Regions from separate parts of the Lysinibacillus sp. CNPSo 3705 genome, predicted to be linked through region 3. Evidence: riboswitches for the same ligand, from Rfam matches in the RefSeq annotation. Region 3 holds a riboswitch; each other region holds the start of a gene.

Region 1 (3,176 bases), on a different contig from region 3:
TTGATTGGTGGAATCAATATTTAGTAGGCTTCGGTCGTATTCAATAAGCCCTGCTATTATATAGACGATTTAAATAGCGAAAAGGTCATCCTTGTAAAAAAAATTACAAAGATGACCTTTTTTATTATTTGACGGTATTTAAGGTTCTCCGAGTAAAAATCATATAGCCGGATATAAATCCATTAATTTAAGGCTCGACTACTCGATGAATAATGAGTAAAATAACATCTAAGATGAATAAAATTACATAAGTAGATATATTTACTACTATATTACCTATTACTAAAATGAAAATAGAGCCGATGTAAGGTATAGCATCAATTACCCATATAATGATTGTCATCGTTATAGCGTATTTCGCTGGATTCATAGCGGGCTAATTTCAATTATAAAGGATGTGTCTTTATAGCCGAAAGAAATGTTTTCTTGCATATTGATACTCATTTCTGATAATTTTGAAATATAATTAGAGAACTTACTTTGAAATTAAACTGTTTGTGACTTTAGTTTCGTAGTAGTAAAGTAACGAATGATAGAAAGTAATACAACAAGTTTGCCATTTTTGCGTTCATAAAGGTAGGGATGAATCATGGAAAAAGAGATTTTGCAACTTTTTAGTAATTTAACAGAGCGTGACCTTGATATTCAATACAAATCATACGAAGAATTAATGAAAATTATGCAGGAACCAGTTGATTGGACATATTCAGTTTGGGAACAACTTGTTCAAGCTCTTACATATAAAAATGGACATGTACGTGCAAGTGCTGCACAATTTTTATGCGCATTGGCGGCAAAAAGTGATCCTGAAGAAAGAGTATTAGAGGACTTCTTAAAGATTTGGGCAGTAACGTATGATGAAAGAACTGAAACTGCGAGGAAAACTTTGCAGGCGATTTGGAGAATAGGTTTAGCAGGGCAGGTACAAAGAGATTTAGTCGTGTCCTATTTGGCTAAAAGATTTCAAATATGCTTAGACGAAAAGCACCCGACATCGATACGCTATGATATTATTGTATCTTTTAAAAAGCTATTCGATGAAACGAAAGACCCGAAACTACTAGAGATTGCACAGCGATTAATTGAAGAAGAACAAGATGGTAAATACAAAAAGAAATATAAGAATGCCATCCGTTAAAAGCTGTAAAATAGCTGTTTTTGTGCAAATACTTTTGTTGAGAGATAGCTTTTATACCATCGATCTATGAAATATAATACCTGCACGAGCATATGAAATGCCCGTGGGGTAATGAAAAACACCCACGTGCATATGGTGATACCTGCATGATCCTTACCCATCGTATTTGTTTATTCTAATTCCACATCTATTTTTTCCTATTAATCTATGATAAACTGCTTAACAAGTGAATAATTCTTGCAGAATAAGGGTGCTGAACTATAGCATAATCGGGAATTCGGTGAAAAACCGAAGCTGTTTCCGCAACTGTAAGTACAGGAATCATAAAGATATACCACTGTCGAATGAGCTGATGGGAAGGTTTTTTATGACGCACAACATGGTTGAATGTAGTGAACTGTACAAGCCAGGAGACCGACCTTTGTTTGAACGTATGATAACTCTTCGGAAGCTAGGAGAATATGCGGCAAATACATAGGCTATGCTGTGTCTATATGACACTATTTATGTTATTTTCGTTGTTTCCTTAGGAATGGGAACAACGTTTTTTTATGTACTCATCTTTCACCGGAATAAATCCTAAGAAGGTGTGAATTAAGTAGAATTTTTCACGAAGGAAAGCGGGGACTTAGATTTGAAAAAAGATGCACGTTACTCTTGTTATCCATTTATGCGTGAAAAGGCATCAACGGTAGATTTTGAAATTCGAACAGATAGCCTTACAACACATATTGGCGTCGCTTTAGCGGTGGTAGAGAAGGAAACAGTGGAGGTAGTAGCAGATGATTTACTAGCCATTTTACCAATGGCTTACCATGTAAATGGGTCAGTACGAGGTAAATTGGCGGTAACCGAAGACGATTTGACTTGGCTAAGTGATCGCTATGATTTCTATGTTAGTCATGTTAAGGATGAAATACAAAACTTTGTATTACCTCAAGGGACAGGGGCTGCTACTGCATTACATGTATGCCGTAGTGAGGCGAAAAAATCATACCGTGTTTTGCACAAAGTATCTGAAGAACGGGAAGTACCTGCTATTCTCTTTGATTATTTAGGATTGCTAGCCAATGTGTTTTTTGTAATGGCTGTCTATATGAATCAGCATGCTGGTATTGCTGAAATACCGTTTATTAGTAAGTCATACCCGATGAAAAAGAAAAAAGGAGAATCAATGAAATGAAGAAAATGTTTAAGCTACAATGGCTTTCTGTGTTGATGCTGGCCCTTGTATTAGTTGGCTGCGGCACGAAAGAGGATACAAAAAAAGAAACGGTTTCTAAGGAAGATCAACAAGTTGAGAAAACTACTAGCTATAAAGTTAAGGATGACCGCGGTGTAGAAGTAGAGTTTAATGCAGTTCCTAAAACTATTGTTTCATTACAACCGAGTAATACAGAAATTTTATTTGCTCTAGGTGTGGGAGATAAAATCGTAGGTGCAACGGAGTATGATACGTATCCAGAAGAAGCGCAAAAAATTGAGCGTGTTTCTGATTCTGTAAAATTCAACAGTGAGCGTATTTTAGCGTTAAAGCCAGACGTCGTAATTGCCTATACGACTGGTGGAGATGAAGAAAATTTAAATGCATTAAAAGGCCTTGAGGATGCAGGTATTAAAGTGTTTGCCATTCAATCAGCTAAATCATTTGATGATGTTTACGGGGATATCGAACAAGTCGCAACGGTTATGGGCATCAAAGATAAAGGCGACAAGTTAAATGAAGATATTAAAGGTAAAATTGCAGATGTCCAAGCGAAAGTTAAAGATGTGAAAGAACCAAAAAATATCTATTTAGAAATTAGTCCAAAGCCAGACATCTATACAGCTGGTTCTGGTACATTCCAACAAGAAATTTTAAATGCTGCAAATGTTAACAACGTTTTTGCTGACCTTAAAAGCTGGGTAAAGGTATCTGAGGAAGATATTATTGCGAAAAATCCAGATGTTATTTTAACAACAGTAAACTATGTGAAAGACCCAGCGGCAGAAATTCTTTCTCGTGATGGATGGAATTCAATCACTGCTATTCAAAATA
Region 2 (3,176 bases), on a different contig from region 3:
GCTTCCAACCTGAAAATTTCAAGAATCTCTCCTCCTAGCTTTAAAATTTTACGAATTAGTATTAGTATGCGATCGATCCAATGTGCCTTGGCGTAATTGTAGCTACCGCTTCGCTTTCGCTACAGAAAACATTTGTAGCTGCCGCTTCGCTTTCGCACAGATAAACAATTTGTCTGGATTTTGAATTGTGCATTCCTTTCAAAGTCCGTGACATCCGCCAGAGGCTTTTTTTTCATTCAGTAGGTGTTTTGGCCCGTTGGAACCATATCTGTACGCATCTACCACCTTGAGATGGAGTCTCTGCTGAATGAAAAAAAGCACTTCTCCGATAGTGGAAAAGTGCATAGCTAAAAAAGCAAATAAAATTCTAATCTGCTAAGCCGCACACCCATCCTCGTAGGTTGAAACGATCACGTATTTTTCGGCAGGTCTCCTGGCTTTAGTTCAACGTTTTATAGGTCTTCCCATCCTTTGGACAGTGACTTTTTCTATAAAACTCCCTAGTACAGTGGCGGGACCGCGCCGGACTTGAACCGGCTTCCCTTTTAAGCGAAAAGCTGAACAATTCGCACCGAAAAAAGATGAAGTTGTGAGATTTCACGACAAAGTGTAACATGAATTTCCATATTTATGCTATGATTTTTATGAAAAAATTTAAAATTGATAGTCTATGTCGAAAATTTAGATAAATCAAAAAGAAATGTCGCGTTTTTCTATTGAATTTTAAAAAAATTGTCACAAATTAAGAAAGTAATATTGAAATTTTTAAAAAATAAGCTATGATAGAAACAGTTTTCAATTACATGAAAATTGCTTTCAGCAAATGTCTTTTGTAGTGAAAGTGAAGCGTTCGCTATAGAAGCCTCCTACCTGTATAGATGGTGAGATGAATGCTGATTTAAGTTCTTTTCAGCGGGTGTCAAAACACCTGTACCTGCTGAAAGAAGGTAAAGCCCTCGGACAAGTATGCCGAGGCATACTTGATATATTAAAAAATTCATATAAAACGTCCATAAGTGCTTGAATATTTTCAAGATAATAGGGAAATCGGTGAAAGTCCGATACAGCCCCCGCTACTGTAATAGCTGATGAAATCGTGATTGCCACTAGTGAAACTAGGAAGGCGCGAAAGTAAAAGGAAGCTTAAGTCAGGAAACCTGCTTATGTGATGATGCATGCAAACTTTTCGGAGGGAGAAGTTGAAGCGAAAGCGAGTACCTGTATATATTCGTTTTTATTTGGCTTCTACTAAACCTTTACTCTTCGTCTAGAGTAAAGGTTTTTCTTTTTCCTAAAAGCAAATGAGGGGAGAACGAACGATTATGACAACTTGGAATTTAGAGGGTATGAAAACACATCTGTTTATTTGTAATGGCAGTAGCTGTATGAAAAAAGATGCTGAGGACATTACACAGGCGATCCGTGACGAAATACAGGTGCTGGCACTTGATCAGGAAATACATACGACGAGAACTCGCTGTAATGGCAGATGTAAGGATGCTTGTGTTGTCATTGCATATCCTCAAGGGAATTGGTACCGTATCCCGACAACAGAGCATGCGAAGGCACTCGTACAAGATTTAAATCATGAATCGTTACATAATGAGCATGTCTTTACATTGCGTGAAGGCTCGCTACACCGTACAGCACAAACAACAGCCATTAAAGGTATTGAAAAGGTGAAAGAGGGGTAACAACATGGCGCAAAAAGGTAAGATTTTCGTAGTTGGCTTTGGCCCTGGAGACTTTAAACATATTACGACTCGTGCTGTAGAGGCACTGCAACAAAGTCATATGATCATTGGTTATAAAACGTATGTTGAACTTATTCAGGATTTAGTTAGTGCAAAGTCGATTATTAGTACTGGTATGACGGAGGAAGTTTCACGTGCACAGGAAGCGGTACGTCAAGCAGAGGCTGGAAGTATCGTATCGGTCATTTCCAGTGGAGATGCCGGCGTTTATGGAATGGCAGGATTAGTGTATGAGGTATTAATCGAGCTAGGCTGGACAGAAGCCACTGGTATCGAGGTAGAAATTGTTCCAGGTATTTCAGCTATTAATTCGTGTGCGAGTTTACTAGGTGCTCCAATTATGCATGACGCCTGTACCATTAGTTTAAGTGACCATTTAACACCTTGGAATTTAATTGCAAAAAGAGTAGAAGCAGCAGCGATGGCGGATTTTGTTATTGCTCTTTATAACCCAAAAAGTGGACGTCGTACGAGACAAATCGTAGAGGCGCAACGAATTTTATTAGAATATCGTTCGCCAGATACACCGGTTGGACTTGTAAAAAGCGCATATCGCGACCGTCAAGAAATTACGATGACTACTTTAGCTGAAATGCTTGAACATGATATCGGCATGTTAACGACAGTTATTATTGGGAATTCAACAACATTTTTCTACGACAATAAGATGATTACGCCACGTGGTTATCAGCGGAAATATACACTTGGTGATGAAAAACAACCGTTACGACCACATCAACGACTCAAGGAAGAAAATGAACCATGGGCGATGAATCAAGAAACAGGAGCAGCTCGTAATGATTTTGCGACAGATCCTAATGCCAATCGTATTAAGCCCAGTTTAGCCATTAGACCACAACTAAAGCCTAAAAAATCGTCACTTGAAATGGCAACAGCAGCTCTTGCTTTGGTGAAGGGTACAAGCGCTATGAAAGTAACACCCAAGCTCGTTCAACAAAAAATCGAATCTGTTTTTGAATTAGCGGTTAGTCCTGGGGTAGCCAATAAGTTCTTTACGCCGCAACAAATGATGACATTAGCTGAAGTAGTTGGTGAGGAAGGGACGATGGAGTATACACCAGACCATCAAATTCATTTGAAAATTCCAACGTCTGAGCCTGAAGAAATTACAACAAAGCTCCGTGAAGTTGGCTTTTTACTTGCACCACTTGGTGACGTACTTTCGTTAAAAGCTTGTGACTTCTGTTATGGAGAAAAGTTCGATTCGATTCCATATGCGGAAGAGATTCAAGAAAAGCTTGGGGGTATGGCGTTACCGAAAACATTAAATATTGGCTTTAATGGCTGCGGTATGGCGTGTTATCGAGCAGTATTTGATGATATTGGCATTGTGTATCGTAAAAGTAAATTTGATGTTTTCATTGGTGCCAAGCCGGTTGGTCGTACAGCACATGCGGCCCA
Region 3 (3,176 bases):
AATCTAAAACTCTTAACTAACTATAAAAATTGCTCAGATATATAAAAAATATGCGGCTTTTTTGTGACAGGATGTACACTAACTTCCGCATGTACACCAAACACCTTTTGTAGCAATGAGGGTGTTAATACATCAAACGGAGTTCCATATGCCGCAATTTCTCCGTCCTTTAAAACATAAATTTTATCGCAATAAGTTGCTGCAATATTTAAATCATGCAAGGCTGCAATGACCGTAATCGGCAAGCCCCGTACTAAATCCATGAGCTGGAGTTGATGCTGAATATCTAAATGATTCGTTGGCTCATCTAATACCATAACCTTAGCCTGTTGCGCCAATGCCCTTGCCACAACGACCCGTTTTTTCTCACCACCAGATAAGGAACTAAAAGTACGTTCACTTAAATGCAGTACCCCTGCTTGCTGCATCGATTCCTCAACAATAGCTAGGTCTTCTTTTGTATCTACTTCCAAAAGCCTTTTATGCGGTGTACGTCCCATTGCCACAAGATCTTTAACAGTGAACTCAAATAGTACTGGTGTTTCCTGCCCTACGACGGCAAGTTGCTTTGCTACCACCTTTGAAGATTGCTTGTAAATATTTTCATTAAATAAAAATACTTCTCCCTCTTGGGGTTGTAGCATACGGTACATATTTTTTAAAAGGGTCGATTTCCCACTGCCATTAGGGCCAATTATGCCCACAAACTCGCGTTCTTGAATATGTACAGAAACATTGTTTAATATTTTCACCTGCTGCACGGCAAAAGTAACGTTTTTTGCAACGTATACCATTTAATTCTCCTCCCCGAAAGAATACATTTGCTTACGCAACATCCATATAAAGAATGGGCATCCGCATAAAGCCGTTATAATTCCAATCGGCATTTCCTCAGGTGCAATCACAATGCGCGCAGCTGCATCAGCCCATATTAAAAATATCGCACCAATTAATGCACTAACTGGCAGTACAAACTTATAATTTGAGCCGACAATCATACGTACGATATGTGGAATAATCAGGCCAATAAAGCCAATTGCACCACTTACAGCAACAAGGACACCTGTTAATAGGGAAATTACTAAAATTAGTAGCAATCGAAATTTCTCTAAATTAACCCCTAGCGTAACAGCAGATTCTTCGCCAAGTAAAAGTAAATTCAAATGGCGTGCATGTAGACGTAAAATTATGTAGACGATCGTTAAAACTACGAACGGAATCATTATATTCACCCATTTCGCTCCGGCCAAACTTCCCATCATCCAATAGATCACTGCCTTTATGCCCCCCTCTTCCTTCGTCATCATCAGCATAAAATTCGTCATTGCTGACAAAACTAGTGACACGGCAATTCCGGCTAATAATAATCGAACAACTGAAATTCGTCCCCCAACTCGTGCTAAGAAAAACACAATCAGTACTGCAATTGTCGCACCTATAAAAGCAGCAAATGATAGCGCATACATACCTAAAAATGAAAAAGTGCCAAGTAAAATAACAGATGTAGCCCCGACAGATGCACCGGAAGATACCCCCAAAATATAGGGGTCCGCGATTGAATTACGAACTAAAGCTTGAATAGCAGCACCCGAAATAGCAAGCCCCGCTCCGACTATTATGGCAAGTACTACGCGGGGAGTACGAATTTGCCATATGATGATTTCCTGTGAACGGCTCCAATCCAATGTAATGCCAAGTGGGTTGAACGGGATATGCGATAAAATAATGCGCCATACAATACTAGGTGTAATAGACACAGAGCCTACCATGATCGCTAACGTCATAGATATTAGAACGACACCCGTTAATACGACTAAAAGTAAGTTAATTTTTCTTGTTGTTGGATTCTTCAAAACGCTCTCCTCTCTTAAAGCAAAGGGCATAAAAAAAATCCCCTTATCTACAAGAGGATGTCATAGTTAAATAAAGGGCGTCGATTCCCAGTCACTACAACCATCCTCGTGGTTCTATGTAAGTTTGTTGACTTTTATTGGCAGGTCTCCTGGCTTAGGTTCATCATCTATACGCCTTCCCATAGCTCGCTACAGTGACATATTGTATAGACTCTCCATTACAGTTGCGGGACAGCACCGGATTTGCACCGATTTCCCTTTTAAGCAAACGAACAAGTCATTCGCACCAACAAAATAATATTTTATTAAGTTATAAGAGGAACAATATCAGAATATTTTCCAGATAGCAATTATATTATTTATTACGATCAAGTAAAAGTGGTGATAAACGAGCTATTAATAGCTATAAAACAGAACTATTGAACATTAATTATTATTAGAAAAATAAATAAATTTAGATAGTGATTTATCTTACCTTACAAATTCCTCACAGTACACTATGAGGAATCGCCTTCTTCTCTATATTTAATATTAGTGTGGATAATCTTAATTTAACAAAATAAAATTTTTTGGTTATCTATTTTAATAAATATGTTGAAAAAACTCAGTTGGCACTTGGTTTAATCGCCAATCTAACTGTGAAAACTGATGGATTCTAAAAACGTTGCTTTTTGTAGTCGTCTAATAAAAGCGTGTCACTAATGGTACGTAGACTTTCGGTTTCATTCAGCTACGCAAACAATAATAATTTTCAAAAATGAAGCGATATGAAGCTTCTTTGTAAACTAATTTCTCCATTTGTGTAAAGAATCGGTGAAAACCATTGTTCAAATGATGTTTTTAAACTTATCCATTTTCTATGTCCTTTATTTTGGATTCGGATGGTTGACTACCTCCCAAACCATGATAAAGACTTTTTTATGCACGGATGATATCGCAGAAAATTAAGTTTTTAACAATATATTTGAATTATTTTAATTCGACGCTAGTGATTTAAATTATATAAATCTTTTAATCTTATTTCCTCTGTATTATTTTTAAATTGAATTTTTATCTTGTCCTCATCGGATAATTCTTTTTCTTCACCATTGTTGAGTAATAGAGTATTTTCATCTAAGAAGGTATATGTGATGTTAACACCGTCCCTGTGGGATTTCGCTAATTCAGAGAAAAAATTCCATTTCTTATCAGCTAGAATATTCCAACTCTCATAAATAATAATTTCATCTTTATATTTATTATTTCTAGAATCCTCCATAGCTAAAAGATAACGATTGTTACTTTTGGTTTGGAATGTCAAAGTAACTGTTGTTCCATGTCGTT
Region 4 (3,176 bases), on a different contig from region 3:
ATCATTAAAGAAATCAAGGAACCTAAAAATGAACTAAATATAACTCCCGTTAAAATTAGAGTTTCCATTTTTAACGAGCGGTCTACTATTCTAGCAAAGCCCATAACAGCTACCATCGTTAATATGGCACCTATCATACTAAAGGTCGGCAATGTAAAATGACCTACAACAGGTATTGATATACTAAAAAAAATCGTCATAACTGCGCCAACTGATGCACCAGAGGAAACACCTAACGTATAAGGGTCAGCCAAAGGGTTTTTTAATAAGCCTTGAAAAGCGGCCCCTGCAATTGCAAGTGACGCCCCTACAAGCCCCGCAAGCAAAACTCGAGGTAATCGAATTTTCCATAAAATATTGGCGGCTGTTTCATCAGCCGCCTTATTCCACAATACTTCTAGCGGAATATGAACCGAGCCTATCGCCACGCCACACCAGATGCTAATAATTAGAAGCGTTATTGCTGTTACATAGGCTACAATTTTTTTACTCATTTAAACGCCTCAGGGTAGACGGCCTTCGCTAATTCCTCAAGACCATCTGCTAAACGAGGACCTTGACGACTTGTTATATTTTCATCCACTTGTACTATGGCGTTATTTTTCACGGCAGAGATTGTCTCAAAGCCTGCACGTTGTGGAATTTTCGTTAAAATATTAGGTACGTAATTATATGCCACAACAATGACATCTGGATTTTTTGCGATAATTTGTTCAGCATCAATTTTATACCAGCTATTTGAATCTGCTGCCACATTTTCGGCATGAATCATTTCTAGCATTTCATTCATAAATGTACCTTTACCCGCTGTATAAATTTCTGGCTCATCAGACGACTCTACAAAGACTTTTTTCGCCTCAACACCGTCAAGTTTTGTTTCAACTTCTTTAACTTTTGCCTTCATATTTGCAACAATTTTTTTAGCCTCTTCTAGTTTTCCTGTTGCACGACCAAGCTGTTCAATTGTTGTGTAAGTTTCATTAAAGTTTTTTGCATCCGCTACAACAAATACTTTTACACCTGCCGCCTCAAGCTGTTCAATAGCTCCTTTTGAATAACCCATACCCGACGCATGCGCAAAAACGATATCCGGCGTTAAAGCAATAATTTTTTCAATATTATAATCCATACCGCCAACCTTTTCTTTTTTAGTAACCTCTGGTGGATAGTCGTCATTATCTGTCACACCAACTATTTCATTATTTAAGCCAAGGCCAAATAAAATTTCTGTGTTACTCGGAATGAGTGAGACAATTTTTTCAGGAGGTGCCTCTAGCGTAATATCCTTGCCTGTAGCATCCTTTATCGTCATTGGGAATGTTGCTTGGTCTACTTTTGTTGTCCCTTGTTGCTCAGAAGATGACGGCTTGTCATTTGTCGCCTCTTTTGTATTACATGCAGCAAGTAAGCCAATAGCTAAAAATGCTGATAACCCTATTTTCCAAATTTTCTTCATGTGAATCCTCCTCAGTCTATTTGTGCATATAGTTGTTATTGTTTTTCTGATTTATCGATACGTTTTAGTTTTTGATACCTAACATTGTAGGGGTATATCAACATCGCGAACTTCTAACCAACATTCGCCCATGTTTTCAAATTTATCGACATTCATCTTCCAAAACAAATACCCCTCATCAAAAAATAATGAGGGGGTTAAATTTGCACAAAAATACATATACAAAATCCACCATCCTATCCTCGTAGGCTACAACGTGTTTTCCATAAAGGCAGGTCTCCTGGCTTGTGCTTCATACGCTTTTTCAAGCCTTCCCGAAATTTTCAGTGGCGCAGATTGAAAAAACTCACACATACAGTGGCGGGACCGCATCGGAATTACACCGATTTCCCTTTTCACTTTACTTAAGTAAAGAACCTTTATAATATTCAGTTGATTTTATTATACATGAAAATGAAAGAAGTCGCCTCCATTCGAGACGACTTCTAAACAATCCATTATGCCTTGGCATAATTGCGTCGGGATTGGCTTTGTGCTTAGGCCTGCGTGATGCAGGTCAGTTAGCCGTTATCGCATGGATGCGATGATTTTAGGCTAACATCCTATGTGAACTTCTTTCCAATTCCGTGACATTCGCCAATATAATGTTGGTCACTCAGTCATTGCCACAGGACGTAGCGTTCTTAGATTGAGTTCCTCTATTTCATCTGGTGTTGGACACCCGCTGAATCTGGTGGTTCTTTCCGTCACTTTGGCTGTCTCTTCCGTCGCTTCGACTATTCTTTCCGTCGCCTCGGCGGTTCCTTCCGTCGCTTCAGATTCTTTCCGTCGCTCTGGTGGTTCTTTCCGTCACTTCGGCTGTTTCTTCCATCGCTTCGACTATTCTTTCCGTCGTCCCGGCTGCTCCTTTCGTCGCTTCAGATTCTTTCTGTCGCTCTGGTGGTTCCTTCCGTCACTTGGGCTGTCTCTTCCGTCGCTTCGACTATTCTTTCCGTCGCCTCGGCGGTTCCTTCCGTCGCTTCGATTGCTCCTTCCATCGCTTCTGATTCTTTCCGTCACTTCGGCGGTTCTTTCCGTCGCTTCGACTGTTCCTTCCGTCGCCCTAGCTGCTCCCTCCGTCGCTTCATATTCTTTCTGTCACTTCGACTATTCTTTCCGTCGCTCCGGCTGCTCTTTCCGTCGCCCCGGAATCTTCCCCTCAACCCGGCCACTCTTTCCCTCGCCTCAACCGCTCTTGCTTCCTAAAACATAAAACCCCCGGCACATGATTGTGCCGGGGCTAGAAAGACGATTATTACATTTTTTCCGGTGCAGATACGCCGATTAAGCGTAATGCGTTGGCAATTGTTGTACGTACAGCAGTAATAAGGGCTAAACGAGCTTCTGTTAGCTCTTTATTTGAAGCATCTAATACTTTTTCAGCGTTATAGAAGCTGTGGAATGCAGCTGCTGTTTCTTGAATGTAGTTGGCGATACGGTGTGGTGTACGGTGCTTCGCAGCATCTGCTACCACTTTCGGGAAGTCGCCCACTTTTTTCAGTAAATCAATTTCTTTTTCTGCAGTTAACAGCGTTAAATGATCTGTTGTTGCAGCAAAGCCTTGCTCATTCGCTGAGCGTAAAATGGAAGAAATACGTGCATGCGCATATTGTGCATAATACACTGGATTTTCATTTGATTGAGATACAGCAAGATCAAGGTCAAAGTCCATGTGAGAATC

Evidence for each region. A riboswitch is a leader RNA that binds a small molecule or an ion and turns the genes downstream of it on or off. The one in region 3 is predicted to bind cobalamin.
Region 1: linked by a shared signal. The riboswitch ahead of PVA17_RS06210 (hypothetical protein) and the one ahead of PVA17_RS08415 (FecCD family ABC transporter permease) in region 3 are both predicted to bind cobalamin.
Region 2: linked by a shared signal. The riboswitch ahead of PVA17_RS09995 ((2Fe-2S) ferredoxin domain-containing protein) and the one ahead of PVA17_RS08415 (FecCD family ABC transporter permease) in region 3 are both predicted to bind cobalamin.
Region 4: linked by a shared signal. The riboswitch ahead of PVA17_RS15845 (ABC transporter substrate-binding protein) and the one ahead of PVA17_RS08415 (FecCD family ABC transporter permease) in region 3 are both predicted to bind cobalamin.

What each region holds. Positions count from the first base shown of each region.
Region 1 covers NZ_JAQZSD010000009.1:110,361-113,536, reverse strand. The annotation lists gene PVA17_RS06225 (NlpC/P60 family protein) at 1-47, shown strand, start outside; gene PVA17_RS06220 (hypothetical protein) at 188-370, opposite strand; gene PVA17_RS06215 (hypothetical protein) at 590-1,138, shown strand; cobalamin riboswitch at 1,369-1,575, shown strand; gene PVA17_RS06210 (hypothetical protein) at 1,773-2,321, shown strand; gene PVA17_RS06205 (ABC transporter substrate-binding protein) at 2,318-3,176, shown strand, end outside.
Region 2 covers NZ_JAQZSD010000018.1:44,864-48,039, forward strand. The annotation lists gene PVA17_RS09990 (energy-coupling factor ABC transporter permease) at 1-22, opposite strand, end outside; cobalamin riboswitch at 407-591, opposite strand; cobalamin riboswitch at 998-1,180, shown strand; gene PVA17_RS09995 ((2Fe-2S) ferredoxin domain-containing protein) at 1,323-1,694, shown strand; gene cobJ (precorrin-3B C(17)-methyltransferase) at 1,699-3,176, shown strand, end outside.
Region 3 covers NZ_JAQZSD010000014.1:65,399-68,574, reverse strand. The annotation lists gene PVA17_RS08420 (ABC transporter ATP-binding protein) at 21-794, opposite strand; gene PVA17_RS08415 (FecCD family ABC transporter permease) at 795-1,784, opposite strand; cobalamin riboswitch at 1,976-2,159, opposite strand; gene PVA17_RS08410 (anti-sigma factor) at 2,839-3,176, opposite strand, start outside.
Region 4 covers NZ_JAQZSD010000037.1:31,343-34,518, reverse strand. The annotation lists gene PVA17_RS15850 (FecCD family ABC transporter permease) at 1-494, opposite strand, end outside; gene PVA17_RS15845 (ABC transporter substrate-binding protein) at 491-1,456, opposite strand; cobalamin riboswitch at 1,710-1,892, opposite strand; gene argS (arginine--tRNA ligase) at 2,751-3,176, opposite strand, start outside.